One region of the Streptomyces sp. NPDC051180 genome, then DNA from elsewhere that is predicted to be linked to it. Evidence: predicted binding sites of a transcription regulator. Region 1 holds the regulator's gene; the other holds the start of a gene.
The links. The regulator HrcA, encoded in region 1, represses chaperone genes, less so after heat shock. The targets are predictions, from matches to a motif close to TTNGCACTCNGNNNNNCNGAGTGCNAA.
Positions count from the first base shown of each region.

Region 2: groES (co-chaperone GroES) is a predicted target of HrcA. The motif match lies at 4,737-4,763, and genes of this name have one in related genera.

Region 1 covers NZ_JBFBBC010000008.1:183,365-197,483, forward strand. Annotated here, with positions in the region: gene AB0424_RS16855 (YceI family protein) at 1-682, shown strand, start outside; gene AB0424_RS16860 (hypothetical protein) at 759-1,001, opposite strand; gene holA (DNA polymerase III subunit delta) at 1,053-2,042, shown strand; gene rpsT (30S ribosomal protein S20) at 2,392-2,658, opposite strand; gene lepA (translation elongation factor 4) at 2,844-4,709, shown strand; gene AB0424_RS16880 (long-chain fatty acid--CoA ligase) at 4,939-6,816, shown strand; gene hemW (radical SAM family heme chaperone HemW) at 6,875-8,107, shown strand; gene AB0424_RS16890 (DUF3097 domain-containing protein) at 8,570-9,376, opposite strand; gene AB0424_RS16895 (MBL fold metallo-hydrolase) at 9,387-10,115, opposite strand; gene hrcA (heat-inducible transcriptional repressor HrcA) at 10,264-11,283, shown strand; gene dnaJ (molecular chaperone DnaJ) at 11,284-12,423, shown strand; gene AB0424_RS16910 (nitronate monooxygenase) at 12,567-13,649, shown strand; gene AB0424_RS16915 (16S rRNA (uracil(1498)-N(3))-methyltransferase) at 13,646-14,119, shown strand, end outside.
Region 2 covers NZ_JBFBBC010000005.1:326,284-340,402, forward strand. Annotated here, with positions in the region: gene AB0424_RS12915 (YciI family protein) at 1-306, shown strand, start outside; gene AB0424_RS12920 (RNA polymerase sigma factor) at 332-1,618, shown strand; gene AB0424_RS12925 (hypothetical protein) at 1,628-2,296, shown strand; gene AB0424_RS12930 (class I SAM-dependent methyltransferase) at 2,235-3,425, opposite strand; gene AB0424_RS12935 (polysaccharide deacetylase family protein) at 3,556-4,473, shown strand; gene groES (co-chaperone GroES) at 4,910-5,218, shown strand; gene groL (chaperonin GroEL) at 5,337-6,965, shown strand; gene AB0424_RS12950 (ester cyclase) at 7,086-7,784, opposite strand; gene AB0424_RS12955 (hydroxyacid dehydrogenase) at 7,872-8,894, opposite strand; gene AB0424_RS12960 (carbohydrate ABC transporter permease) at 8,912-9,763, opposite strand; gene AB0424_RS12965 (sugar ABC transporter permease) at 9,760-10,668, opposite strand; gene AB0424_RS12970 (sugar ABC transporter substrate-binding protein) at 10,670-11,986, opposite strand; gene AB0424_RS12975 (substrate-binding domain-containing protein) at 12,132-13,220, opposite strand; gene AB0424_RS12980 (DUF2264 domain-containing protein) at 13,387-14,119, shown strand, end outside.

The DNA of each region.
Region 1 (14,119 bases):
CGCGACCGTGCCCGCGGGCGAGTACCGGCTCGCGGTCACCGCCGAGGGGTACACGCCGCACCACGGTTCCGCCGTCGTCGCCGAGGGCGGCCACACCGGTCTCGGCGACGTCCTGCTCCAGGTCGCCCCGCAGCCCCAGCTGCCGGAGCCGGGCGACTGGGAGATCGACCCCGCGCACTCCCAGATCGGTTTCACCGCCCGTCACATCGGACTCGCGCGGATCCACGGCCGGTTCAACGGCTTCGCCGGAGCGGTGCGGATCGCCGACCGCATGGAACGGTCGGCCATGCACGTCGTCATCGACGCGGCCTCCATCGACACCGGCGTCCAGATGCGCGACGACCACCTGCGTTCGGGCGACTTCCTCGACGTCGGCGTCCATCCGACGCTGGAGTTCTTCAGCGAGCGGTTCACCCACCGCGGCGGCAACCGCTGGGCCGTCACCGGCGCCCTCACCCTGCACGGCGTGAGCCGCACGGTCACGCTGGACACCCGATACCTGGGCCTCGGCAACGGCCTGGAGGGCGAGACGCGGGGCGCCTGCCGCGCCACCACCGAACTGCACCGCGAGGACTTCACCCTCACCTGGCAGACGCTGCTCGCGCGCGGCATCGCGGCCGTCGGGTCGAGCATCAGCATCGACCTCGACATCCAGATCGTCCCCAAGAAGGCGCAGGGCTGAGGAGGCCCCGGCGCCTCGCCTCGGCGGGAGCCCCCGCGTCCGTCGCCGCCGGCGGTCGCCTCGTCCGCCGGTCCCGCTACGGGGCCTCCAGCCACCCCTCGTACTCGGCGGCCAGCGCGTCCAGCGCCGCCGGGTCGAGCCGGCCCTCCGGGTCCTCGACGACCACCAGCCACTGGGCGTCCTCGGCGTCGTCCTCCCCGGCCAGGGCGTCCCGGATGAGCTGCGGCTCCTCGGGTACGCCGAACCGGTCGGGGAGCTCGCCCGCGACCTCCTCGGCGGTGTCGCGGTCGGGGAGCACCAGTACGTGTCGTTCGGTCACCCCGCCATTCTCGGGCATGGCTGTCAGTGCCCCGTGGGATGCTGGAGCGCGATGGCCACCAGAAAGACTTCCCCCGACGACCTCCTCGGCCCCGTGACGCTCGCGGTGGGGCAGGAGGACCTGCTCCTCGACCGTGTCGTCCAGGAGGTGGTCGCCGCCGCCCGGGCCGCCGACGCCGACACGGACGTGCGCGACCTCACCTCCGACCAGCTCCAGCCCGGGACGCTGATCGAGCTCACCAGCCCCTCGCTCTTCGCCGAGCGCAAGGTGCTGATCGTCCGGAACGCGCAGGACCTCTCCGCCGACTCCGTCAAGGACGTCAAGGCATACCTCGGCGACCCCGTCGAGGACATCTCCCTCGTCCTCCTCCACGCGGGCGGCGCCAAGGGCAAGGGCCTGCTCGACGCCGCGCGCAAGGCCGGCGCGCGGGAGGTCGCCTGCCCCAAGACGACGAAGCCCGCGGAACGGCTCACGTTCGTCCGCCAGGAGTTCCGGACGCTCGGGCGCTCCGCCACGCCCGAGGCGTGCCAGGCCCTCGTCGACTCCATCGGCAGCGACCTGCGGGAGCTCGCCTCCGCCGTCGCCCAGCTGACGTCCGACGTCGACGGCACCATCGACGAGGCGGTCGTCGGGCGGTACTACACGGGCCGCGCCGAAGCCTCCTCCTTCAACGTCGCCGACCGCGCCGTCGAGGGCCGTGCCGCCGAGGCCCTGGAGGCCCTGCGCTGGTCCCTCTCCACCGGGGTCGCGCCCGTGCTCATCACCAGCGCGCTGGCCCAGGGCGTACGCGCCATCGGCAAGCTCTCCTCCGCCCGCGGCGGCCGCCCCGCCGACCTCGCGCGCGAGCTCGGCATGCCGCCCTGGAAGATCGACCGCGTCCGCCAGCAGATGCGCGGCTGGACCCCCGACGGCGTCTCCCTCGCCCTGCGCGCGATCGCCGAGGCGGACGCCGGGGTCAAGGGCGGCGGCGACGATCCCGAGTACGCCCTCGAGAAGGCGGTCGTGGCCGTCGCGCGAGCGGCCCGGCTGCGGCGGTCCTAGCAGGACCCGGGCCTAGCAGGACCCGGGCCGGGTAGGACCCGGGCCGGGTCGTCCCGGTCGTCAGGTCGGCAGGCCCCTGCCTCGCCCCTTCCCGAAGCCCTGCCCGGGGCATGTCGTCGGGCCGCTCGTGGCCGCTCGTGCCCGCTCGTGAGGTGCGGGAAGGGGGCGCGTGCAGAGGGCGGGTGCGGCGAAGGCCCCGGCGCCTCCTGGGGAGGAGGTGCCGGGGCCTTCGACGTGAAGATGGTGGGCTCGCACCCGCGTGGCGAACGCGTCCGCGTGCGAGTCCGGGTGGTCGGGCGGGAGCGGGAGAGAGGGCCCGCTGGGTCCCGTGCGACCGTGAGATCAGAGCTCAGCCCTGGAGGGAGGCAACCTTGATCGCCAGCGCCGACTTCTTGTTGGCGGCGGCGTTCTTGTGGATGACACCCTTCGAGACAGCCTTGTCGAGCTGACGCGAGGCGGCGCGAGAGGCGACGGTGGCCTTCTCGAGGTCGCCGGCGGCGACAGCCTCACGGGCCTTGCGGATCGCGGTCTTGAGCGACGACTTGACGGCCTTGTTGCGCAGGCGCGCCTTCTCGTTGGTCTTGTTCCGCTTGATCTGGGACTTGATGTTCGCCACTGAAAGAGCCTTTACAGGTTCGATGTTCCTTCTGGATGTGATCTCGCAGGCTGAGAGGGCACACGAGACACAGCCGTCCACGTTACCAGTCACCCTCGGGGCCGCCCAAACCGGGCGCCGGGCGACGGGCATGGGACCATGGAGCCTACGTATCGATCCGACATCGCCCCGAGACGAGACCCTGCGTGCCCGCGACTCCTACCCACGTGCCCGAGCCGAGCCGTACCGACCCGGCTCTGATCCGCAATTTCTGCATCATCGCGCACATCGACCACGGCAAGTCCACGCTCGCCGACCGGATGCTCCAGCTGACCGGCGTGGTCGACCAGCGGCAGATGCGTGCCCAGTACCTCGACCGGATGGACATCGAGCGGGAGCGGGGCATCACGATCAAGTCCCAGGCGGTCCGGCTGCCCTGGGCGCCGACCGACGGGCAGGGTGAGGGCAGGACGCACATCCTGAACATGATCGACACGCCCGGGCACGTCGACTTCACCTACGAGGTCTCCCGGTCGCTGGCGGCCTGTGAGGGCACGATCCTGCTGGTCGACGCGGCGCAGGGCATCGAGGCGCAGACCCTCGCCAACCTGTACCTGGCGATGGAGAACGACCTCACCATCGTCCCGGTGCTGAACAAGATCGACCTGCCGGCGGCCCAGCCGGAGAAGTTCTCCGAGGAGCTGGCGAACCTCATCGGCTGCCAGCCGGAGGACGTCCTGAAGGTCTCCGCGAAGACCGGCATGGGCGTCGAGGCGCTGCTCGACCGGGTGGTCAGGGACGTTCCGGCCCCGGTCGGTGTCGCCGACGCCCCCGCCCGCGCGATGATCTTCGACTCCGTGTACGACTCGTACCGGGGCGTCGTGACGTACGTCCGTGTCGTCGACGGCCAGCTCAACAAGCGCGAGCGCATCAAGATGATGTCGACCGGCGCCACCCACGAGCTGCTGGAGATCGGCGTCTCGTCGCCGGAGATGACGGCGTCCGACGGTCTCGGCGTCGGCGAGGTCGGCTACCTGATCACCGGTGTGAAGGACGTCCGCCAGTCCAAGGTCGGTGACACGATCACCTCCCTGAACAAGGGCGCCACCGAGGCACTGGGCGGATACAAGGACCCCAAGCCGATGGTGTTCTCGGGTCTGTACCCGCTGGACGGCTCGGAGTACCCGGACCTCCGTGAGGCGCTCGACAAGCTCCAGCTGAACGACGCCGCGCTGGTCTACGAGCCGGAGACCTCCGCCGCGCTCGGCTTCGGCTTCCGCGTCGGCTTCCTCGGCCTGCTCCACCTCGACGTGATCCGCGAGCGGCTGGAGCGCGAGTTCGGCCTCGACCTGATCGCCACCGCCCCCAACGTGGTCTACCGCGTGGTCATGGAGGACGGCAGCGAGCACACGGTCACGAACCCGAGCGAGTTCCCCGAGGGCAAGATCGACGACGTGTTCGAGCCCGTCGTGCGCGCGACGATCCTCGCCCCCAGCGAGTTCATCGGCGCGATCATGGAGCTGTGCCAGACCCGTCGCGGCACGCTGATCGGCATGGACTACCTCTCCGAGGACCGGGTGGAGATCCGCTACACCCTGCCGCTCGCCGAGATCGTCTTCGACTTCTTCGACCAGCTGAAGTCCAAGACGCGCGGTTACGCGTCCCTCGACTACGAGCCCACCGGCGAGCAGGCGTCCAGCCTGGTCAAGGTCGACATCCTGCTGCACGGCGACAAGGTGGACGCGTTCTCCGCCGTCACCCACAAGGACGCCGCGTACGCCTACGGTGTGCGGCTCGTCGCCAAGCTGCGCGAGCTCATCCCGCGGCAGGCGTTCGAGGTGCCGATCCAGGCCGCGATCGGCTCCCGGGTGATCGCCCGCGAGACCATCCGCGCCATCCGCAAGGACGTCCTCGCCAAGTGCTACGGCGGTGACATCTCCCGTAAGCGGAAGCTGCTGGAGAAGCAGAAGGAAGGCAAGAAGCGCATGAAGATGGTCGGCTCGGTGGAGGTGCCGCAGGAGGCGTTCATCGCCGTCCTGTCGAGCGACGAGTCCTCCGGCAAGAAGAAGTAGCGGGGCGGGCGGCGGATAGCTGCCCCGTGCATCGAACGGGTCCACGCGCAGGCGGCGCGTGGACCCGTTCGTTATGAAGCGACGCCCTGCTAGCCCTTACGCACCGGTCCCCGGCCCTTTACTCTGAACCCGACTCGAAGGTTACTCACCAGTTAGTTACGCAGTCACCCACAGTTTTGGTTTCGTAGTACGCACCGCCAGAAGGCACCGCCGCCGCCCGGAGGACGTCGTGAGCGACACACAGACCCTGATCGAGAACCGGCCGCCCTCCGTGGCGGCGCTCTTCCTTGAGCGCGTCGGGCGGACTCCGGACGCGGAGGCGTACCGCTATCCCGTGGCCGCCGCCTCCGGCACCGGTCCCGACGAGTGGAAGTCGCTCAGCTGGGGCCAGGCCGCCGAGCGCGTCTTCGCGATCGCCGCCGGCCTCGTCGACCTCGGCGTCCAGCCCGAGGAGCGGGTCGCCCTCGCCTCCTCCACCCGCGTCGAGTGGATCCTCGCCGACCTCGGCGTGATGTGCGCGGGCGCCGCGACCACCACGGTCTACCCGCAGACCAACGCCGAGGAGTCGGCGTTCATCCTCGCGGACTCCGAGTCCCGGGTCCTCATCGCCGAGGACGCCGCGCAGCTCGCCAAGGCGGTCGAGCGCCGCGCGGAGCTCCCGAACCTGCACCACGTGGTCGTCGTCGACGCCACCGGCGTGGAGAGCGACGGCGACTGGGTCCTGACCCTCGCCGAACTGGAGGCCCGCGGCCGCGCCTACCTGGAGGGCCACCCCGAGGCGGTCAAGGAGCGGGTCGGGGCGATCACCGCCACCCAGCTCGCCACCGTCATCTACACCTCGGGCACCACCGGCCGTCCCAAGGGCGTCCGCCTCCCGCACGACAACTGGTCGTACATGGCCAAGGCCATCGCCTCGACCGGGCTCGTCACCCAGGACGACGTCCAGTACCTCTGGCTGCCCCTCGCCCACGTCTTCGGCAAGGTCCTCACCTCGGGCCAGATCGAGGTCGGGCACGTCACCGCCGTCGACGGCCGCGTCGACAAGATCATCGAGAACCTGCCAGTGGTCCAGCCGACCTACATGGCCGCCGTCCCGCGCATCTTCGAGAAGGTCTACAACGGGGTCGCCGCCAAGGCCCGGGCCGGCGGCGGAGCCAAGTACAAGATCTTCCAGTGGGCCGCCGAGGTCGCCCGCACGTACGCCAAGACCACCCAGGACAACTTCCGCCGCACCGGCACCGCCTCCGCGCCCTTCGGCCTCACGGCCAAGCATAAGGTCGCCGACGCGCTCGTCTACGGCAAGATCCGCGAGGCGTTCGGCGGCAACCTCCGCGCCTGCATCTCCGGCTCCGCCGCGCTCGCCCCCGACATCGGCTACTTCTTCGCCGGCGCCGGCATCCACATCCTGGAGGGGTACGGCCTCACCGAGTCCTCCGCCGCCTCCTTCGTCAACCCCGGCGAGGCGTACCGCACCGGCACGGTCGGCAAGCCGCTCCCCGGCACCGAGGTCCGCATCGCCGACGACGGCGAGATCCTGCTGCGCGGCCCCGGCATCATGGAGGGCTACCACGGCCTGCCGGAGAAGACCGCCGAGGTCCTGGAGTCCGACGGCTGGTTCCACACCGGTGACATCGGCGAACTGTCCGCCGACGGCTACCTCCGGATCACCGACCGCAAGAAGGACCTGATCAAGACGTCCGGCGGCAAGTACATCGCGCCCGCCGAGGTCGAGGGCCAGTTCAAGGCCGTCTGCCCGTTCGTCTCGAACATCCTCGTCCACGGCGCCGACCGGAACTTCTGCACCGCCCTGATCGCCCTCGACGAGCCCGCCCTCCTCGGCTGGGCCGCCGAGCACGACCTCGCCGGCAGGACGTACGCCGAGGTCGTCGCCGACCAGCGGACCCAGAAGCTGATCCAGGGCTACGTGGACCGGCTCAACGAGGGCCTCCAGCGCTGGCAGACGATCAAGAAGTTCCGTCTGCTGCCCCGCGACCTCGACATCGAGCACGGCGAGCTCACCCCGTCGCTGAAGCTGAAGCGCCCGGTCGTCGAGCGCGAGTACAAGGACCTCATCGAGGAGATGTACGCCGGCTCGCGCGAGTCCTGACCCGCCCGCCCGGCCGCACCCCGGCCGGGCACCACGGGCAGTACGGGACAATGGACCCATGCCTTCCGTACTGCCCGATGGTGAGCCCGTGCCCGACGACGGGGCGCTGCCCCCGCACGCCCTGGAAGGGGCGGGGGAGCGGCCGCTCGGGTTCTACCTGCACGTGCCGTACTGCGCCACGCGGTGCGGCTACTGCGACTTCAACACGTACACGGCGAGCGAGCTCCGCGGCACCGGCGGCGTACTCGCCTCCCGGGACAACTACGCCGAGCAGGTCGTCGACGAGATCCGGCTCGCCCGCAAGGTCCTCGGCGACGACCCGCGGCCCGTCCGGACCGTGTTCGTCGGCGGCGGCACGCCCACGCTGCTCGCCGCCGGCGACCTCGTACGGATGCTCGCGGCGATCCGTGACGAGTTCGGTCTCGCGGACGACGCCGAGATCACCACGGAGGCCAACCCCGAGTCCGTGAACCCGGCCTACCTGGCCGAGCTCCGCGAAGGCGGCTTCAACCGGATCTCCTTCGGCATGCAGAGCGCCCGGCAGCACGTCCTGAAGATCCTCGACCGGACCCACACCCCCGGCCGCCCCGAGGCGTGCGTCGCCGAAGCGCGGGCCGCCGGGTTCGACCACGTCAACCTCGACCTCATCTACGGCACGCCCGGCGAGTCCGACGACGACTGGCGGGCCTCGCTGGACGCGGCGATCGGGGCCGGCCCCGACCATGTGAGTGCCTACGCCCTCATCGTCGAGGAGGGGACGCAGCTCGCCCGGCGCATCCGCCGCGGCGAGGTGCCCATGACCGACGACGACGTGCACGCCGACCGGTACCTCATCGCCGACGACGCCTTCGAGAAGGCCGGATTCACCTGGTACGAGGTCTCCAACTGGGCCACCTCCGAGGCCGGGCGCTGCCTCCACAACGAGCTGTACTGGCGCGGCGCCGACTGGTGGGGCGCCGGGCCCGGAGCGCACTCGCACGTCGGGGGCGTGCGGTGGTGGAACGTCAAGCACCCCGGCTCCTACGCCGCCGCGCTCGCCTCGGGCCGGTCGCCGGGGGCCGGGCGCGAGCTGCTCTCCGACGAGGACCGGCGCGTCGAGCGGATCCTCCTCGAACTGCGGCTCCGCGAGGGGTGCCCCCTCGCGCTCCTGCGGCCTGCCGGGCTGGCCGCGGCCGAGCGGGCGCTTGCGGACGGGCTTCTCGCGGAGGGGGCCTTCGGGGAGGGGCGGGCGGTTCTGACGCTTCGGGGTCGTCTCCTCGCCGACGCGGTCGTCCGAGACCTGGTGGACTGACAACCCGCGCGTGCCCGGTCTCCGCGCGTTCGGGCCTGTGCCCCCTGCAGGCCCTGTTGTGGGCAACTGTTCCGCGGGGCGATGGGGGTCCCCCCTGCTCGAGCGAAGCCGAGAGCTTGGGGGAGGGTGGGCACAACGGAACAGCGCCCCTTGCCGGGCCTAGGCTTCCGTGCCCCGGGGCCCGCACCCCGTGCGCGTTGCTTTGACGGTGCGGGTCCAGGCGCAACGGGGCGGAGGCGCGGCCAGGCGCGCCGTCCCGTGTGCCCACCCGTCCCGCCCCAGCGGGACGACTGCCCACACGGGGGTGGGCCTCGGCCCGGACCCGGCAGAGCCGCGCGACACCGCCGTCGCGTTGCTCACGCACGCGGGGTGGGCCACCCAGGCCCTGTCCCGCACGGCGGGGTGGGCGACGCGGCCCGTTCCACGTGTTGCCGCCGTCGCGCGGGCTTGCGGGGAGGGTGGTTAGGGGGCGGTGACGAAGTCGATGAGTTCTTCTACGCGGCCGAGGAGGGTGGGTTCGAGGTCCTTGTAGGAGTGGACGCGGCGGAGGATGGCCTGCCAGACGGCGCCGGTGTTGTCGGAGGGCCAGCCGAGGGCGCGGCAGACGCCGGTCTTCCAGTCCTGGCCGCGGGGGACGGAGGGCCAGGCGGGGATGGAGAGGGAGGAGGGTTTCACGGCCTCCCAGATGTCGATGTAGGGGTGGCCGACGACGAGGACGTCGGGGGAGGCCACCTGGGCGGCGATGCGGGACTCCTTGGAGCCGGGGACCAGGTGGTCGACGAGGACGCCGAGGCGGGCGTCGGGGCCGGGGCCGAACTCGGCGACGATGGCGGGGAGGTGGTCGACGCCCTCCAGGTACTCGACGACGACGCCCTCGATGCGCAGGTCGTCGCCCCAGACGCGTTCGACGAGCTCGGCGTCGTGGCGGCCCTCGACGTAGATCCGGCCGGCCCGGGCGACGCGGGCGCGGGCGCCGGGCACGGCGACGGAGCCGGAGGCCGTACGGGTGGGGCGGGCCGGGGCGGCGGCGGAGGGGCGGACGAGGGTGACGACGCGGCCCTCCAGGAGGAAGCCGCGCGGTTCCAGGGGGAAGACCCGGTGCTTGCCGAAGCGGTCCTCCAGGGTGACCGTGCCGGCCTCGCAGCGGATGACCGCCCCGCAGAAGCCGGTGGTGACCTCCTCGACGACGAGGTCGGGGTCGGCCGGGATCTCGGGGACGGCCTTCGGCTTCTTCCAGGAAGGCGTCAGGTCCGGGTCGTAGCTCCGCATTCGGGCGACGTTATGACACCTCGAAGCGCTGTGCCAGTTCCTCCCGCTGGCGTCGTACGAACGCGGCGTCGACGACCGCTCCGTGCCCGGGGACGTACAGCGCGTCGGGGCCGCCGAGGCGGAGCAGCCGGTCGAGGGCGTCCGGCCAGCGGGCCGTGATCGCGTCCGGGCCGGCCTGGGGTTCGCCCGACTCCTCGACCAGGTCCCCGCAGAAGACGACCTCGCGGTCGCCGGGGACGCACAGGGCCAGGTCGTGGCCGCTGTGGCCGGGCCCGACGTTCGCGAGGAGGACCTGGCGTCCGCCCAGGTCGAGCGTCCACTCGCCGGAGACGACGTGCCGGGGGGCCACCAGGACGTCCACCGCCTCCGCGGCCGCCGCCGCGTCGAGTCCCTGCTGCACCGCGTCCCGCCGCAGCGCCTCCCGCTCGCGGTCCTGGGCGAGGAGGTCGTCCGAGCCGACCGCGCCGAAGACCTCCGCGCCGGCGAAGGCCGCCGTGCCGAGCACGTGGTCGAAGTGCGGATGGCTCAGTGCGATGTGTGTCACTCTGCGGCCGCCGGTCAGGTCCGCGATCTGACCTCGCAGCTCCGCGCCCTCGGCGAGCGAGGAGCCGGTGTCGTACAGCAGGACCCCCGGTTCTCCCAGTACCAGTCCGACCGTGGCGTCCCAGCCGGGCAGCCGGCGTCGGCCCACCCCGTCCGCGAGCCGCTGCCATCCGTGCGCTTCCCAATCCACGTCCATGCGGCGACGCTAACCGGTGGGGGCGCCGCCTCCTTGCCAGGAGCGATGTGCGCCGCCGTACACTGACCGGGGATCGCTGGCACTCGGACCGGGTGAGTGCCAAAAGCGGAGCAAACCGGAACGACGACGACAGCTGGAGGTGCGCACGATGCTCAGCGAACGCAGACTCGAGGTGCTGCGCGCCATCGTCCAGGACTACGTCGGGACGGAGGAGCCCGTCGGCTCCAAGGCGCTCACCGAGCGGCACAAGCTCGGCGTCTCGCCCGCCACCGTGCGCAACGACATGGCGGTCCTGGAGGAGGAGGGCTACATCGCCCAGCCTCACACCAGCGCGGGCCGCATCCCGACCGACAAGGGCTACCGGCTCTTCGTCGACCGGCTGGCCGGCGTCAAGCCGCTGTCGACGCCGGAGCGGCGCGCCATCCACAACTTCCTCGACGGCGCGGTCGACCTCGACGACGTCGTCGGGCGTACGGTCCGGCTGCTCGCCCAGTTGACGCGTCAGGTCGCGGTCGTCCAGTACCCCTCGCTGACGCGTTCGACCGTCCGGCACGTGGAGCTGCTCTCGCTGGCCCCCGCCCGCCTGATGCTCGTCCTCATCACGGACACCGGCCGGGTGGAGCAGCGCGTCGTGGACTGCCCGGCGCCGTTCGGCGAGACCTCGCTGGCCGACCTGCGGGCCCGGCTGAACAGCCGGGTCGTCGGGCGCCGGTTCGCGGACGTGCCGCAGCTGGTGCAGGACCTTCCCGAGTCCTTCGAGGAGATCGAGGACCGCGCCACGGTGTCCACCGTTCTCGCGACCCTCCTGGAGACCCTCGTCGAGGAGCACGAGGAGCGGCTGATGATCGGCGGCACCGCCAATCTCACCCGCTTCGGACCCGACTTTCCCCTGATGATCAGGCCCGTCCTGGAAGCCCTGGAGGAGCAGGTCGTGCTCCTCAAGCTGCTCGGCGAGGCCAAGGAATCGGGCATGACCGTACGCATCGGGCACGAGAACGCCCACGAGGGGCTGAGCTCCACGTCCGTCGTCTCGGTCGGCTACGGTTCGGGCGGCGAGGCAGTCGCCAAACTCGGCGTGGTCGGACCGACCCGCATGGACTACCCCGGAACGATGGGAGCGGTACGCGCAGTGGCACGTTACGTCGGACAGATCCTGGCGGAGTCGTAAGTGGCCACGGACTACTACGCCGTACTCGGCGTGCGCCGCGACGCGTCCCAGGACGAGATCAAGAAGGCATTCCGGAGGCTCGCGCGCGAGCTGCACCCGGATGTGAATCCCGATCCGAAGACGCAGGAACGCTTCAAGGAGATCAACGCCGCCTACGAGGTCCTGTCGGACCCGCAGAAGAAGCAGGTCTACGACCTGGGCGGCGACCCCCTCTCGGCCTCCGGCGGGGGCGGGGCGGGCGGCTTCGGCGCCGGTGGCTTCGGCAACTTCTCCGACATCATGGACGCCTTCTTCGGCACGGCCTCGCAGCGCGGACCGCGCTCGCGGACCCGCCGGGGCCAGGACGCCATGATCCGTCTGGAGATCGACCTCAACGAGGCGGCCTTCGGCACCACCAAGGACATCCAGGTCGACACGGCGGTCGTCTGCACGACCTGCTCGGGCGAGGGCGCCGCTCCCGGCACCTCCGCGCAGACCTGTGACATGTGCCGCGGCCGCGGCGAGGTCTCGCAGGTCACCCGGTCCTTCCTGGGCCAGGTCATGACCTCGCGCCCCTGCCCGCAGTGCCAGGGCTTCGGCACGGTCGTCCCGACGCCGTGCCCCGAGTGCGCGGGCGACGGCCGTGTCCGGTCCCGCCGCACCCTCACGGTCAAGATCCCGGCCGGTGTCGACAACGGCACCCGCATCCAGCTCGCGGGCGAGGGCGAGGTCGGCCCCGGCGGCGGCCCCGCCGGCGACCTGTACGTCGAGATCCACGAGACCCCGCACGACACGTTCCAGCGGCGCGGCGACGACCTGCACTGCACGGTCACGATCCCGATGACGGCGGCCGCGCTCGGCACCAAGGTGCAGCTGCAGACGCTGGACGGCCTGGAGGAGATCGACATCCGGCCGGGCACGCAGTCCGGCCAGTCGATCCCGCTGCACGGGCGGGGCGTCACGCACCTGCGGGGCAACGGCCGGGGCGACCTGATCGTGCACGTCGAGGTGCAGACCCCGGGCAAGCTCGACGCGGAGCAGGAGCGGCTGCTGCGCGAACTGGCGAAGCTGCGCGGCGAGGAGCGGCCGACCGGCCAGTTCCAGCCGGGCCAGCAGGGGCTGTTCTCGCGGCTGAAGGACGCCTTCAACGGGCGGACCTGACCGCGGCCGGCGACGGACGGAGGGGGCGGGGCGGCGGTGAGCCGCCCCGCCCCCTCCGGCCTTCCCAGGGGCGCCGGAATGAACGGCTCCGGGACCTGACGTACCGATTCGGCCCGGAAGCAGGGGCATGACACGATGCCCATATGTCCACCACCGCGCTGAACGATCTCTCTCGGTTCCCGATCGTGCAGGCCCCCATGGCGGGTGGCGCCTCCTGTCCCGAGCTCGTCGGAGCCGTCTGCGAGGCCGGCGCGCTCGGCTTCCTGGCCGGCGGGTACAAGACGGCCGGTGGGCTGTACCAGGAGATCAAGCAGGTGCGCGGGCTCACCGCACGCCCCTTCGGCGTCAACCTCTTCATGCCGCACAGCGGGCGGCCCGCCGACCCCGCCGCCGTCGAGGTCTACCGCCACCAGCTCGCCGGCGAGGCCACCTGGTACGAGACCCCGCTCGGCGAGGCGGACGACAGCCGCGACGACGCCTACGAGGCCAAGCTGGCGATCCTCCGGGAGGACCCGGTCCGCGTCGTCTCCTTCACGTTCGGCTGCCCGGAGCCCGAGGCGCTCGCCTCCTTCGCCCGGGTCGGGACGTACACGATCGTCACCGTCACCTCCGCCGAGGAGGCGGCCGCCGCCGAGGAGGCCGGCGCCGACGCCGTCTGCGTCCAGGGCGTCGAGGCCGGCGGACACCAGGGCACCTACCGCGACGACCCCGCCGACGAGGGCTCCCCGGGGACCGGCCTGCTCACCCTCGTCACCCAGGTCCGCGAGCGCGTCGGACTGCCGGTCGTCGCCGCCGGCGGGATCATGCGCGGCGCGCAGATCGCCGCGGTCCTGGCCGCCGGGGCCGACGCGGCCCAGCTCGGCACCGCCTTCCTCGGCTGCCCGGAATCCGGCGCCCACCCGCTCCACAAGCGGGCCCTGACCGACCCGCTGTTCACCCGGACCGCCCTCACCCGGGCCTTCTCCGGACGCCCGGCCCGCGGCCTCGTCAACCGCTTCATGCGCGAGCACGGGCCGTACGCCCCCGCCGCCTACCCCGAGATCCACCACCTCACCGCCCCGATCCGCAAGGCCGCCGCCGCCGCGGGCGACGCCCAGGGCATGGCCCTGTGGGCCGGCCAGGGTCACCGGCTCGCCCGCGAACTCCCCGCCGGGCAGCTGGTCGAGGTGCTGGCCGCCGAACTCGACACCGTCCTCTCCGAGCTGGCCCACAGGAGCGCCCCATGACCGCACCCGTCTTCGTCGTCGACACCCTCCCCGACACCAGGCAGTTCGTCCTGGACGGGTCCGAGGGCCGGCACGCCGTCTCCGTGAAGCGGCTGGAGCCGGGGGAGGCCGTCGTCCTCACCGACGGCCGGGGCCGCTGGGCCGACTGCGTGGTGACGGCCGTGGAGGGCAAGGACCGGCTGACGGTGGAGTCCTCGTCCGTGCACGAGGACGCGCCGGAGGAGCCGCGGATCACCGTCGTCCAGGCGCTTCCCAAGGGCGACCGGGGCGAGCTGGCGGTCGAGACGATGACCGAGACCGGCGTCGACGCGATCGTGCCGTGGGCGGCCTCCCGCTGCATCACCCAGTGGAAGGGCGACCGCGGCCTCAAGGCCCTCGGCAAGTGGCGTTCCACCGCGCGCGAGGCCGGCAAGCAGTCGCGCCGCACCCGCTTCCCCGAGGTCGCCGACCTGATGAGCACCAAGCAGGTC
Region 2 (14,119 bases), on a different contig from region 1:
GACCCCGGCTTCGAGGAGCGGATGGGCGCGCTCTTCGAGGAGATCGGCAAGGCCGGCGCGATGGTGGACACCGCCGGTCTGCGGCCGACCGCCGAGGCCACCCGGATCACCTGGTCGGACGGGAAGCTGTCGTACACCGACGGACCGTTCACCGAGACCAAGGAGGTCGTCGGCGGCTACGCGATGCTCCAGTGCAAGGACATGGCCGAGGCCGTCGAGTGGGGGAAGCGCTTCCTCGCCGTCCACCCGCCGCACTGGAAGGTCGGCCTGGAGGTCCGCGAGGTCGAGGAGATGCCGGAGGGCTGACCCGCGGTGTGCTGTCATGTGACCCGTGACGGTGCAGAGCACGGTGGAGACGGTCTTCCGGATGGAGTCGGCGCGGATCATCGCCACCGTGGCGAGGATCGTCCGCGACGTCGGCATCGCCGAGGAGATCGCGCAGGACGCCCTCGTCTCCGCCCTTGAGCAGTGGCCGCGGTCGGGCGTCCCGGAACGGCCGGGTGCCTGGCTGACGGCCGCCGCCAAGCACCGCGCCGTCGACCTGGTGCGGCGGCGCGAGACGTACGCCCGGAAGCTCGCCGAGGTCGGCCGGACGCTCACGGAGGCGTCGTACGACCCCGAGCCGTCCGGCCCCGGCGACATCGACGACGACGTCCTCCGGCTCGTCTTCACCGCCTGCCACCCCGTGCTCTCCGCCGAGGCGCGGGCGGCGCTCACGCTCCGGCTCGTCGGCGGGCTCAGGACCGACGAGATCGCCCGCGCCTTCCTCGTCCCGGAGGCGACCGTCGCGGCGCGCGTCACCCGTGCCAAGCGGACCCTCGCCCGGGAGGGCGTCGCGTTCGAGGTGCCGTACGGGGAGGAGCGCGCCGCCCGGCTCGGCTCCGTCCTGGAGGTCGTCTACCTGATCTTCAACGAGGGGTACGCGGCCACCGCCGGCGACGACCTGCTGCGGCCCGGCCTGTGCGAGGACGCGCTGCGGCTCGCCCGCGGGCTGGCCGTCCTCATGCCCGAGGAGAGCGAGGTGCACGGCCTCGCCGCCCTCCTCGAACTGCAGGCGTCCCGGACGGCCGCCAGGACCGGCGCCGGCGGCCGGCCGGTGCTCCTCGCCGAGCAGAACCGGCGGCGCTGGGACCGGCTGCTGATCCGGCGCGGGTTCGCGGCCCTGGCGCGGGCCGGGGACGGGCGCTCCTACGGCCCGTACGCCCTCCAGGCCGCGATCGCCGCCTGCCACGCGCGGGCGGCCTCGTACGAGGTGACGGACTGGGCGACCATCGCCGCGCTGTACGGCCGGCTCGGCGTCCTCGCGCCCTCCCCGGTGGTCGAACTGAACCGCGCCGTCGCCGTGTCGATGACCGAGGGCCCGGCCGCGGCCCTCCCCCTCGTCGACGCCCTCGCCGACGAACCCGCCCTCGCGCGCTACCACTTGCTGCCCAGCGTCCGGGGCGACCTGCTGGAACGGCTCGGGCGGACGGCGGAGGCGCGCGCCGAGTTCGAACGGGCGGCGGCCCTCACCCGCAACGAGAGCGAGCGGGCTCTGCTGCGGGCGCGGGCCGCGGAGGGGGAGCCCGGGGACCGGAGGCCCGGAAGTCCGTCGCGGGGGCCGGCCGACGGCGCTTAGGGTCGGGGCATGTCCCCGCGCACGCCCCTTCCCCCGCCGCCCCCGCCCGCCGAACTCCGCAGCTGGCCCGACCGCGAGGCGCTGCTCGCCGACCGGGCGCGCGCACTCGACGAGCTGGGACGACGCCTGCTGGGCCCCGGACGGCTCGCGATGTTCCTCGTGTGGTGCGCGCTCCTGGAGCTGGGCTGGGGACTGGTCGGCGTGCTGTTGACCTCGCTCGGCGGACCGGCGCCCGACCCGCTCACCGTCATGACGGGGGTCTTCGCCACGGTCCTCGGCATCGGCGTCCTCGTCCCGGTCGGCTGGCTGACCGTCCGCGGCCTGCGGCGCGACCGGACCGTCCGCGAGCTGACCGTCCGGTGGGCGGCGCTCGACCGGCACGGCCCGACGGACGCCCGGCTGCGCGCCCCCGCCCTCAGCGCCTGCTGGCTGCTGCTCTCCTTCGCGATGTGCGGGACGGGGCTCTGGCTGGGCTTCGCCGTGCCCGCGGGCGCGCGGTGGGAGGACGGGGGCTACGGCCTGGTCGCGTACGGCATGGGCGCCGCCCTGATCCTCTGGGTCATCGGGCTCACCGGCCTGACGAAGGCCCTCGGCCACTACCGCTTCGCGGTGCGGCTCACCGGCCCCCGCCCGCGGGCCGGCCGATCAGCATCGTCGGGGCTCCCGCGACCCGAGTGAGCAGCACCGTCGCCGCGTTGGGGCCCTTGGGCTTCACCCTGCGCCGGATCTCCTCGGGTTCGACCGCCGAGCCGCGCTTCTTCACGGTCAGCGTGCCGACCTCCCGCTCCCGCAGCAACGCCTTCAACTTCTTCAGGTTGAAGGGGAGTTCGTCGGTGATCTCGTAGGCCGCGGCGTACGGGGTGGGGACGAGCGAATCGGCCGTGACGTACGCGATCGTCTCGTCGATCAGACCGCCGTCCAGCTCCTCGGCGACCTCGGCGACGAGGTGCGCGCGGATGACCGCGCCGTCCGGTTCGTAGAGGTAGCGGCCGACCGGCCGGACCGCCGGGTCGGACAGTCCCCGGCCGGTGAGTCCGGCGCCGGAGGGCAGCAGCGTGGCGCGCCGGGCGCCCGGTTCCGTGCCGAACCAGAGCACCGCCTCCTTCACGTCCCCGCCGTCCGAGATCCACTCCGCCTCGGCGTCCGCGGGGACGGCCTCGTGCGGGATGCCGGGCGCCACCTTCAGGGCGGCGTGCCGGGCCTTGCGGGCCGCCTCGACGGCCCAGGACAGCGGCGGCGAGTACGCCTCCGGGTCGAAGATCCGGCCCCGCCCGCCGCGCCGCGCGGGGTCGACGAAGACCGCGTCGTACGGGCTGGTGTCGATCTCGGTCACGTCCGCGCAGCGGACCTCGATCAGCTCCGCGAGGCCGAGCGCCGCCGCGTTGGCCCTGACCGCCTCGGCGGTCAGCGGGTCGCGGTCGACCGCCAGGACGGAGATCCCGGCGCGGGCGAGCGCGATCGCGTCGCCGCCGATCCCGGAGCAGAGGTCCGCGACGCTGCCGACGCCGAGCGCCTTCAGCCGGGCCGCCCGGTAGGCGCCGACCGAGGCGCGGGTCGACTGCTCGACGCCGTTCGGCGTGAAGTACATGCGGTACGCGTCCTCGGCGCCGAACTTCGCCACCGCCCGCTGCCGCAGCCGTGCCTGGCCGATCGCCGCCGTGACCAGCTCGGCGGGATGGTCGCGGCGCAGCCGGGAGACCACCGCCAGCTCCTGGGCGGGGTCGTGGTCGCGCAGGGCGGTCAGGAGCGTCTGGCCCTCGGGGCCGAGCAGGGAGGCGAAGGAGGCGAGGTCGGTCACCCGTCCCATTGTGGGCCCTGCGCCGCTGTGGGCCGGCCGGGGGACGGCGGGGCCGTACGGCGGTGTCGCGCCGGGTGAAGGGGGTTCCGCGCTGACAGGATGCGGCGCCATGCAGCTCGTACGACAAAAGGAAGAATTGATGGCAATCGGCGCGCCCCACCCCCGTCCTCGGGCCCTCGGGGCCGCCCTCCTCGTCGCCGCCCTCGCCGCGACGGCCACGGCCTGCTCCGGCGCCGCCGAACCGGACCGGGGCGCCCCCGGCCCCGCCGCCGGACAGCAGGCCCCGGCCGTCCAGGGCGCCTCCGGCGCACTCAACGCCCAGCTGGAGAAGGTCCGCAAGCAGCGCGCCGCCCGCGCGCTCGCCGCCAAGAAGTGGGGCCTGACCCGGACCCCGCTGGAGGCGCCCGCCCCGCCCGCCGTCAAGCCGAAGATCACCACCCGCAAGGGCTTCGAGACCGACGGCGAGGGCCTCCCGCCCGTCTTCACCACCGTCCCGACCCAGCAGAAGGTCGTCTTCCTCACCATCGACGACGGCGCGGAGAAGGACCCCGCCCTGCTGCGGATGATGGACGAACTCCGGATCCCCTACAGCGCCTTCCTCAGCGACTACGTCGTCAGCGACGACTACGGCTACTTCGCGAAGATGCAGAAGTCCGGCGTCTCCCTGCACAACCACACGCTGAACCACCGCTACCTGCCCGCCCTCTCCTACGCCAAGCAGAAGCGCGAGATCTGCGGCATGCAGGAGGTCATCGAGAAGAAGTTCGGCAAGCGGCCGCCGCTCTTCCGGCCTCCCTACGGCAACTACAACGAGGACACCCTGCGCGCGGCCGCGTCCTGCGGGGTCAAGGCCGTCCCGCTCTGGGCCGCCGAGGCGTTCCCCGACCACATGGAGTGGCGCGAGTGGGACCGCGACCTGCACCCCGGCGACATCGTGCTCACCCACTTCCGCGGCAAGGAGGACTGGAAGGGCACCATGCCGGACATGATCCGGCGGGTGATGGACGTGATCACCTCCAAGGGGTACGCCGTCGCGAAGCTGGAGGACTACGTGTGAGGACCCGGGCGCGGCGGTGGACCGCCGCTCTCGCCGTCACCGGCACGCTCCTCGCCCTCCCGGCCTGCGCCTCCTCGGTCGACCCGATCGAACGGCTCGGCCGGAAGGCGGTGGAACGGGTCGGCCACCGGCCCGCACCGACCCGCGAGGAGGCGCGTGACGAGAGGCCGGAAGGCGTCCCCCACGCGGCGGACGCCCGGGGGTGCGAGAGCCGGACGCACGACCTGCCGGAACGCCGGCCGGTCACGCCACGGAGCGATGAATTGGCACTCCGCTTGACCGAGTGCTAATCGCGGTCATAGTCTCGGCTCTGGCACTCCCCACTGGAGAGTGCCAACACAGCGACAGGCAGGTCCGGCACCCGCGACGACGGATCGACCTGGTCGCCACCTCAGACAGTTAGCCCCGTGAGATCTCCGAAGGGGGAGGTCGGATCGTGACGACCACCAGCTCCAAGGTTGCCATCAAGCCGCTCGAGGACCGCATTGTGGTCCAGCCGCTCGACGCCGAGCAGACCACCGCCTCTGGCCTGGTCATTCCGGACACCGCCAAGGAGAAGCCCCAGGAGGGCGTCGTCCTGGCCGTGGGCCCGGGCCGCTTCGAGAACGGCGAGCGTCTGCCGCTCGACGTCAAGACCGGCGACATCGTGCTGTACAGCAAGTACGGCGGCACCGAGGTGAAGTACAACGGCGAGGAGTACCTCGTCCTCTCGGCTCGCGACGTGCTCGCGATCGTCGAGAAGTAATTCACCGAAGTACCCGAAGTACCTGAAGCAGATGCTTTGAGCTGCGCCCCGAGGCCCCTTCCAGGCGCCCCGGGGCGCAGTTCGTTCCACCTGAATCCGAGAGGGCTGAACCGCTCCCATGGCGAAGATCCTGAAGTTCGACGAGGACGCCCGTCGCGCCCTTGAGCGCGGCGTCAACAAGCTTGCCGACACGGTCAAGGTGACGATCGGCCCCAAGGGCCGCAACGTCGTCATCGACAAGAAGTTCGGCGCCCCCACCATCACCAACGACGGTGTCACGATCGCCCGCGAGGTCGAGATCGACGACCCGTACGAGAACCTCGGCGCCCAGCTGGTGAAGGAGGTGGCGACCAAGACCAACGACATCGCGGGTGACGGCACCACCACCGCCACCGTGCTCGCCCAGGCCCTGGTCCGCGAGGGTCTGCGCAACGTCGCCGCCGGCGCCTCCCCGGCCGCCCTGAAGAAGGGCATCGACGCCGCCGTCAAGGCCGTCTCCGACGAGCTGCTCGCCACCGCGCGCCCGATCGAGGACAAGTCCGACATCGCCGCCGTCGCCGCGCTCTCCGCGCAGGACCAGCAGGTCGGCGAGCTCATCGCCGAGGCCATGGACAAGGTCGGCAAGGACGGTGTCATCACCGTCGAGGAGTCCAACACCTTCGGCCTGGAGCTCGACTTCACCGAGGGCATGGCCTTCGACAAGGGCTACCTGTCCCCGTACATGGTGACCGACCAGGAGCGTATGGAGGCCGTCCTCGACGACCCGTACATCCTGATCAACCAGGGCAAGATCTCCTCGATCCAGGACCTGCTGCCCATCCTGGAGAAGGTCATCCAGGCCGGCGCCAGCAAGCCGCTCCTGATCATCGCCGAGGACGTCGAGGGCGAGGCCCTGTCGACCCTGGTCGTGAACAAGATCCGCGGCACCTTCAACGCGGTGGCCGTCAAGGCCCCCGGCTTCGGCGACCGCCGCAAGGCGATGCTCGGCGACATGGCCACCCTCACCGGTGCCACCGTCATCGCCGAGGAGGTCGGCCTCAAGCTCGACCAGGCCGGTCTGGACGTGCTGGGCACCGCCCGCCGCGTGACCATCACCAAGGACTCCACCACCATCGTCGACGGTGGCGGCAACTCCGAGGACGTCGCGGGCCGCGTCAACCAGATCAAGGCCGAGATCGAGTCCACGGACTCCGACTGGGACCGCGAGAAGCTCCAGGAGCGCCTCGCGAAGCTGGCCGGCGGCGTGTGCGTGATCCAGGTCGGCGCCGCCACCGAGGTGGAGCTGAAGGAGAAGAAGCACCGTCTGGAGGACGCCATCTCCGCGACCCGCGCCGCGGTCGAGGAGGGCATCGTCTCCGGTGGTGGCTCCGCTCTGGTCCACGCCGTCAAGGTCCTCGAGGGCAACCTCGACAAGACCGGCGACGAGGCCACGGGTGTCGCGGTCGTCCGCCGTGCCGCCGTCGAGCCGCTGCGCTGGATCGCCGAGAACGCCGGCCTCGAGGGCTACGTCATCACCTCGAAGGTGGCGGAGCTCGACAAGGGCCAGGGCTTCAACGCCGCGACCGGCGAGTACGGCGACCTGGTCAAGGCCGGCGTCATCGACCCGGTCAAGGTGACGCGCTCCGCCCTGGAGAACGCCGCCTCCATCGCCTCCCTCCTGCTCACCACCGAGACCCTCGTGGTGGAGAAGAAGGAAGAGGAGCCGGCGGACGCGGGCCACGGCCACGGCCACGGTCACTCCCACTGAGGCGCATAGCCCACAGCAGGTAACGAGGCCCGGTGCCCCCGTCGCGGGGGCACCGGGCCTCGGTGCGTCCTGGGCGGGGCGCCCGGGACCCGCCGCCTCGGATCCGGAGGGGCGGCGGCCCTAGCCCTCGATGGCGCCGAGCCGGCCCATCAGCCCCAGCAGGTCGTACTGCCACCAGCCCTCGACGATCTTCCCGTCGTCCCGGAACCGGTGGATGACCGTCCCGGTCATCGTCACCTCCATGCCGGTCGGCTGGAGCCCCATGAAGTCGCCGGTGTGGCTGCCCTTCCACGTCCAGCGGGTGCAGACCCGGTCGCCCTCCGCGATCTGGTCGTCCACGGTGAACGCGAAGTCGAAGCCGCCCCGCCACATCTCCACCTCGCGCCGGACCGCGTCCATGCCGATCACGTCCTGCTCGTTGGTCGGATCGTGGTCGTGGTACCCCTCCGCCAGCACCTCGTCCATCAGCGCCAGCTCCCGCTCCGTCGCGAACATCTCCAGCAGCCGCCGGGCGTTGTTCTTGTACATCGCCTCGTCCCGGACCACGTCCAGGTCCGTGAAGGTCGGCATCTCGTCACAGAGCGCCACCATCTCCCGGAAGATCCGGTCGGTCTCGGGAAGCTGCGAGTTGCGCATGGCCACGTCGTACGACGGGAACTCGACGATCTCCACGATGTGCGAGCCGTCCGACCGGTCCTTCCCGACCATGCTGTGGGTCGCGGTCCGTTTCCCCTCGGTCTGCTCGACCCACTGATCCATGAGCCGGTTCAGGTCGTCCACCCGACTCGTCTTGCAGTCGATGATCTGTACGAACGTCATGACGCCTCCCGACCGCGGTGGGACCTCTCCAGTCTAGGTGGGGTGCCTGCGGGGGGCAGGGGGAGCGCGGACACCGGGACCGGGCGGCTAGGCCGAGCGCGTCAGGTCGTCGACGAGGACCTCCTCGGCGAAGGGTTCGCCGTGGACGTAGCGGGCGATCTCGTCGAGGGCCTGGTCGGTCATGCGGTGGAGTTCGTTGCCGAGGGAGCCGGCGACGTGGGGGGTGAGGAGGACGTTGGGGAGGGTGTAGAGGGGGGAGTCGGGGGGCGGGAGTTCCGGGTCGGTGACGTCGAGGGTGGCGTGGAGGCGGCCGGAGACGAGGTGGGGGAGGAGGGCCTGCTCGTCGATCAGGGAGCCGCGGGAGGTGTTGATCAGGGTGGCGCCGTCGGGCATGGCGGCGAGCTGTGAGGCGCCGATCATGTGCCGGGTCGAGGGGAGTTGGGGCGCGTGGACCGAGACGACGGTGCTGCGGGCGCAGAGGTCGTCGAGGTCGGTCACGAGTTCCACGCCGGGCGGGGCGACGTCGACGTACGGGTCGTAGAGGAGGACCTCGATGTCGAAGGGGCTCAGGAGGTCGATCACGCGGCGGCCGATGCGGGAGGCGCCGACGAGGCCGACGGTGCGGCGGTAGTTGCCCCAGGGGGCGGACTCGACGAGCCAGGTGTGGTCGGCGCGGAGTTCGGCGTAGCGCCGGGCGGAGCCGAGGACCCGCTTTCCCGCGAAGAGGATGGCGGCGAGCGTGTACTCGGCGACGGGCAGCGCGTTGGCCGAGGCGGCCGAGGTGACGCGGAGGCCGCGGTCCCAGCAGGCGTCGGTGATGTGGTGCTTGACGGAGCCGGCGGCGTGGACGACGGCCTTGAGGCGGGGCGCGCGGTCGAGGACCTCGGGGGTCAGGGGGGTCGCTCCCCAGCAGGTGAGGAGGAGTTCGGCGTCGGCGAGGGCGGCGGCGACCCGGGCGTCGGGGGCGGTGAGGTCGTGGGCGACGAGGTGCGGGTCGGTGCGGGTGAGCGCGGCGAGCCGGTCGCGGTGGGCGTCGGTGAGCAGGCGTTCGGGAACGCCGGGGCCCATCGCGAGGAGGAGGGCGGGACGGTGGTCGGGGGCGGGGCGCATGGGGGATCCGGCCTTCCTCACTTGACGCTGCCGGCGGTGAGGCCGGCCTTCCAGTGGCGCTGAAGGGAGACGAAGGCGACGACGAGGGGGACGACGGCGAGCAGCGACCCGGTGACGACGAGGGGGTAGAAGTCGGGTTCGGCGTGGGCGTTGCTGTTCCACGCGTACAGCCCGAGGCTCAGGGGGTAGAGCTTCTGGTCGGACAGCATGACCAGGGGGAGGAAGAAGTTGTTCCAGACGGCGGTGAACTGGAAGAGGAAGACGGTCACGAAGCCGGGCATGACCATGCGCAGGCCGATGGACCAGAAGACGCGCAGTTCGCCGGCGCCGTCGATGCGGGCGGCCTCCAGGGCCTCGTCGGGGATGTAGCCGGCGCAGAAGACCCGGGAGAGGTAGACGCCGAAGGGGTTGACGAGGACGGGGATCAGCACGGCCCAGTAGGTGTTGACGACCCCGACCTCGCTGGCGAGGAGGTACATCGGCAGGGCGAGCGCGGTGGTGGGGACGAGCACGCCGAGGAGGACGAGCCCGAAGAGCGCCTCCTTGCCCCGGAAGTCGTAGACGTGGAAGGCGTATCCGGCGGCGACGCTGACCAGCGAGCAGGCGAGGGCGCCGAGTCCGGCGTAGAGCAGGCTGTTCGCGTACCAGTGGAAGTAGATGCCGTCGTTGTACTCGGCGAGCCGGCTCAGGTTGCCGCCGAGGTCGAAGCCGTCGAAGGAGAAGGCGTTTCCGGCGAGGAGGCCGCCGGCGTCCTTGGTGGCGGCGGTGAGCAGCCAGATCAGCGGGAAGAGCATGTAGACGACGGCGAGGACGAGGGCGCCGTTGACGGCGGTCTTCGAGAGCCAGCGGCCGGGGGAGCGGGTGCTCATGCGGTGCGCTCCTTCCGTGCCGTGCCGGCCTTGCGGCGGCCGGTGAACCGCGTGACGGCGAAGGAGAGCAGGGCGGCCGTGAGGGCGAGGAGCACGGAGGCGGCGGCCGCGAGTCCGTAGTCGTTGCGGTCGAAGGCCGCGGTGTACGCGTACATGTTCGGCGTCCAGGTGGAGGTGACGGCGGAGCCGGTGCCCTTGTTGAGGATCAGCGGCTCGGTGAAGAGCTGGAGGGAGCCGATGACCGTGAAGAGGCCGACCATGGCGAGGGATGCCTTGACGAGGGGGATCTTGACGGCGAAGGCGATCCGCCAGGCGCCGGCCCCGTCGACGGTGGCCGCTTCGAGGACGGAGCGGTCGATGGCCTGGAGTGCCGCGTAGAAGATGACCATGTTGTAGCCGAGCCACTCCCACAGGGCGATGTTGACGACGGAGGGCAGCGCGCCTTCGGGGGAGAAGAAGTCGAAGCCGACGCCGCCGGCCTCCATCGCCTTGACGACCGGGCTGAGCTGGGGCGTGTACAGGTAGACCCAGATCAGCGCGGCGATGATGCCGGGGACGGCGTGCGGCAGGAAGAGCGCGAGCTGGAAGAAGCGGCGGGCGCGGGCGAGCGCCGAGTCCAGCAGGAGGGCGAGGCCGAGGGCTCCGGCGAGCAGGAGCGGGATGTAGAGCAGGCAGTATCCGAGCAGGACGCCGAAGCCCTCGCGGAAGGCCCGGTCACCGAGCGCGGCGGTGTAGTTGTCGAGGCCGGTGAAGACGGTCTCGGTGCCGCCGAAGCCCAGTCCGGACTGCTTCTCGGTGAAGAGGCTGAGCCAGACCGCGTAGCCGATCGGCACCACCATCACCGCGGTGAACAGGAGGAAGAAGGGGGTCAGCAGGATCGCCGCGGCGCGGGTTCGGGCCTTCATGTCAGCCCTCGACCTTCAGGCCGCGCTTGGTGAGTTCGGCGACGGTGGCGTCGTGGCCGGCCTTGACGGCGTCGGCGATGCCGGGGCCGCCCTGGGCGATCTTGCCGAACTGGTCCTTGATCGCGGTGTTGGTGGTGCCGGTGGTCGGGCCCCAGGCCCAGTTCGGGCTGATGGACGCGCCCGCGGCCTCGAAGAGGGCGTAGATGTCCTGCCCGCCGTAGTAGCTCGCGTCGAACGCCTTCTTGGCGACGGGGCGCAGGGCCGCGGCGGCGGGGAAGGCGGAGGAGGTGCCGGAGGCGATGCGGGCCTTCACGCCGTCCTCGGTGGTGGACATCCACTCGGCGAAGGCGACGGCCGCGGCCTTCTGCCCGCTGTCCTTGGTGACGGCGAAGGAGGTGCCGCCGAGCATGCCGCTGGCGGGCTTGCCGTCCCAGGTGGGCATGGGGGCGACGCCCCACTTGCCGTCCTGCTCGGGGAGGGTCCCCTTGAGGACGCCCGCGCCCCAGGACGCGCCGAGGTAGCCGATGGTGGTGCCGTTCTTGAGGGAGCCGGTCCACTCGGGGCTGAAGGAGGCGTTCTTGTGGACGAGTCCGGCGTCGAGGAGGCCCTGCCAGTAGCCGGCGACCTTGGTGGTGGCGGGGTCGGTGGTGTCGATCTTCCAGGTCTCGTTCTCGGCCTTGAACCACTGGGCGCCGGCCTGCCAGGCCATGGCCTCGAAGGTGGTCGGGTCGTCGGGGAAGAAGGTGGCGATGCGGGCCTTGGCGTCGGCCTTCCTGACCTGCTCGGCGGCCTTCCTGAACTCGTCCCAGGTGGTGGGGACCTGGACCTTGTACGTGGCGAAGAGGTCCTTGCGGTAGAAGAACGCCTGGGGGGCGGCGTCGAAGGGGACGGCCCAGGACTTGCCCCCGAGGGTGGTGAGTTCGACGGTCTGCGGGAGCAGCTTGGCGCGGTCGGCCTCGGTGAACTCGCCGCCGATGTCCTGGAGGGCTCCGGAGCTCACGAACTCGGGGAGCGAGGAGTACTCGATGGAGACGAGGTCGGGGGCGTTGCCGGCCTTCACGGCGTTGGAGATCTTGGCGTAGCCGCCGGCGGTGCCGGAGGGGATCTCCTCGAACTTCACCTGGATGTCGGTGTGGGAGGCGTTGAAGGCGTCCACGACGTCCTTGGAGCCCTTGGCCCAGCCCCAGAAGGTGATGGTCACGGGCCCGTTCGACTTGTTCGCGGTGTCGTCACCGCCGCCGCCGCAGGCCGTGAGGACGGCGAGGGCGGTGGCGGTGCCGGCTATGACGCGGGACGTTCTGCTCCAACTACGGGTCACGGCTCGGCTCCTGAGGGCGGGGCGGCTGGGGAGGTTGTGGCCGTGATCCTGTGACCGTTCATGACCGAAGTCAAGAGCGAAAGATTGATTGATCGAAAAAAGATCAGATCGATCGTGAGACGCCGCCACCCCGCCGCGGAGGCCGTCAGTCGCCCCGCGCCCCGCACGAGGCCCGCACCCGCAGCCGCGGCAGCAGGCTCAGATGGCGCCGCGCCGGCTCCTCGTCCCGACCCTCGGTGAGCCGCTCCACGAGCAGCTCGGCGGCGTGCCGCCCCACCTGCCGCTTCGGCGGCGCGACCGCCGTCAGCGGGGTGTCGGCCAGGGCCGCGACCTCGTCGTCGTACGCGATCAGGGCGAGGTCCTGCGGCACCCGCACGCCCAGCTCGGCCAGGCGCTGCACGATCTCGATCGCGTCCACGTCGTTGTGGACCAGGGCCGCGCCCGCGAGGCCCGAGCGGACCGCGTCGTGCAGGGCGCGCACCGCCCGCTCGAAGCCCTCCGGGTCCGCCTCGGCCGGTACGGAGTCGATGACCGGGCGCGGCTCCTTCAGTCCGAGCGTGCCCAGTGCCTCGGTGTATCCCGCGCGTACCGCGAGCGCCGTCGGGGAGTCCCGCCGCGCCACGAGCAGCGGCGTCGCGTGGCCGAGGGAGAGCAGGTGGCGCAGGGCGAGCAGGACGCCGTGGCCGTGGTCGGAGACGACCCGGTCGAGGTCGTCCAGCGGGCTGCCCGGCTCGGCCCTGCGCTCCAGGAGGACGGTCGGCACCGGGAGTCCGGCCAGCCAGTCCCCGTACGCGAGCCGGTCCTCGGGGCCCCGCCAGCCGGGGGCCACGAGCACGCCCTCGGCGCCGGCGGCGAGCAGCCCCTCGGTGCGGGCGCGGTCCTCCTCGGGCCGGTAGTCCGAGATGCGCAGCACCAGCCGGGCGCCGGCGCGGGCCGCCGCCTCGTGCGCGCCGCGGATGACCTCGGCGAAGTAGTACGTGGCGGAGGGGGCGAGCAGGCCGAGGACCAGGCCCTCGCCGGGCCGTCCGGCGCCCGTGGCGCTCTGCCCCCGCGGCCAGGAGACCTGGCCGTGCACCCGGTCGAGCAGCCCCTGCCCGGCCAGCACCTCGACGTCCCGGCGTGCGGTGACGGGGGACACCCCGAGCCGCTCGGCCAGTTCGGAGACGCGGGCGGTGCCGCGCTCGCGCACCAGGGCCAGCAGTCGGTCGTGTCGTTCGGCAGCACTCTCGCGCACGGCGCAGTTCCCCCTCGCGGTGGTGGTGGTCCCTCGACCCTAGTCCCAGAAATGATCGAACGACAGGATTTTCGATCATTCGCTCGTGATCTCTTGACGGTTCGATCGGAGCCCGTCCAGGATTCCGGGCGACGCAGACGTCGTCAGGGAGCCCTCAGGGAGCATCATGCCCACGCCGCCCGAGAACCGTGAGCTCAGCCCGTACACCGGCTGGACCCGCCCCCACTGGGAGGCCACGGCCGATCGCCTGCTCCTCGCCGTCCGCCCGTACGCCTCGCCCGGCCGCGCGCTGATCGACCTCCCCGGCCCCCGCCCCAGCTGGTCGGGAGTCCGCTCCGACGGCCTGGAGGGCTGGGCCCGCACCTTCCTCCTCGCCGCCCTCCGGGTCGCGGGCGCCCACGGCGAGGACCCGCACGGCCACCTCGACCGGTACGCCGAGGGACTCGCCGCCGGCACCCGGAACCCGGGACGGGACGACCCCGACTCCTGGCCCCTGATGGCCGACACCCGCCAGGCCGTCGTCGAATCGGCCTCGGTCGCCCTCGGCCTGCGCCTCACCCGCCCCTGGCTCTGGGACCGCCTCGACGACCGCACCCGCCGACGGGTCGCCGACTGGCTCCTGCCCGCCCTCGGACCGTCCCCCGTCGACAACAACTGGTGGCTCTTCGGGCTCACCGTCGCCGGCTTCCTCCAGGACGCCGGCGTCGAGACCGACCGCGCCGCCGCCACCGTCGACCGCTCCCTGTCCCGCGTCGAGGACTGGTACCTCGGCGACGGCTGGTACAGCGACGGGGACAACCGCGCCTTCGACCACTACAACGCCTGGGCCCTCCACTTCTACCCGGTCCTCCACGCCCACCTCGCCGGCGACCGGGAGCTCCTCGACCGCTACGGCCCCC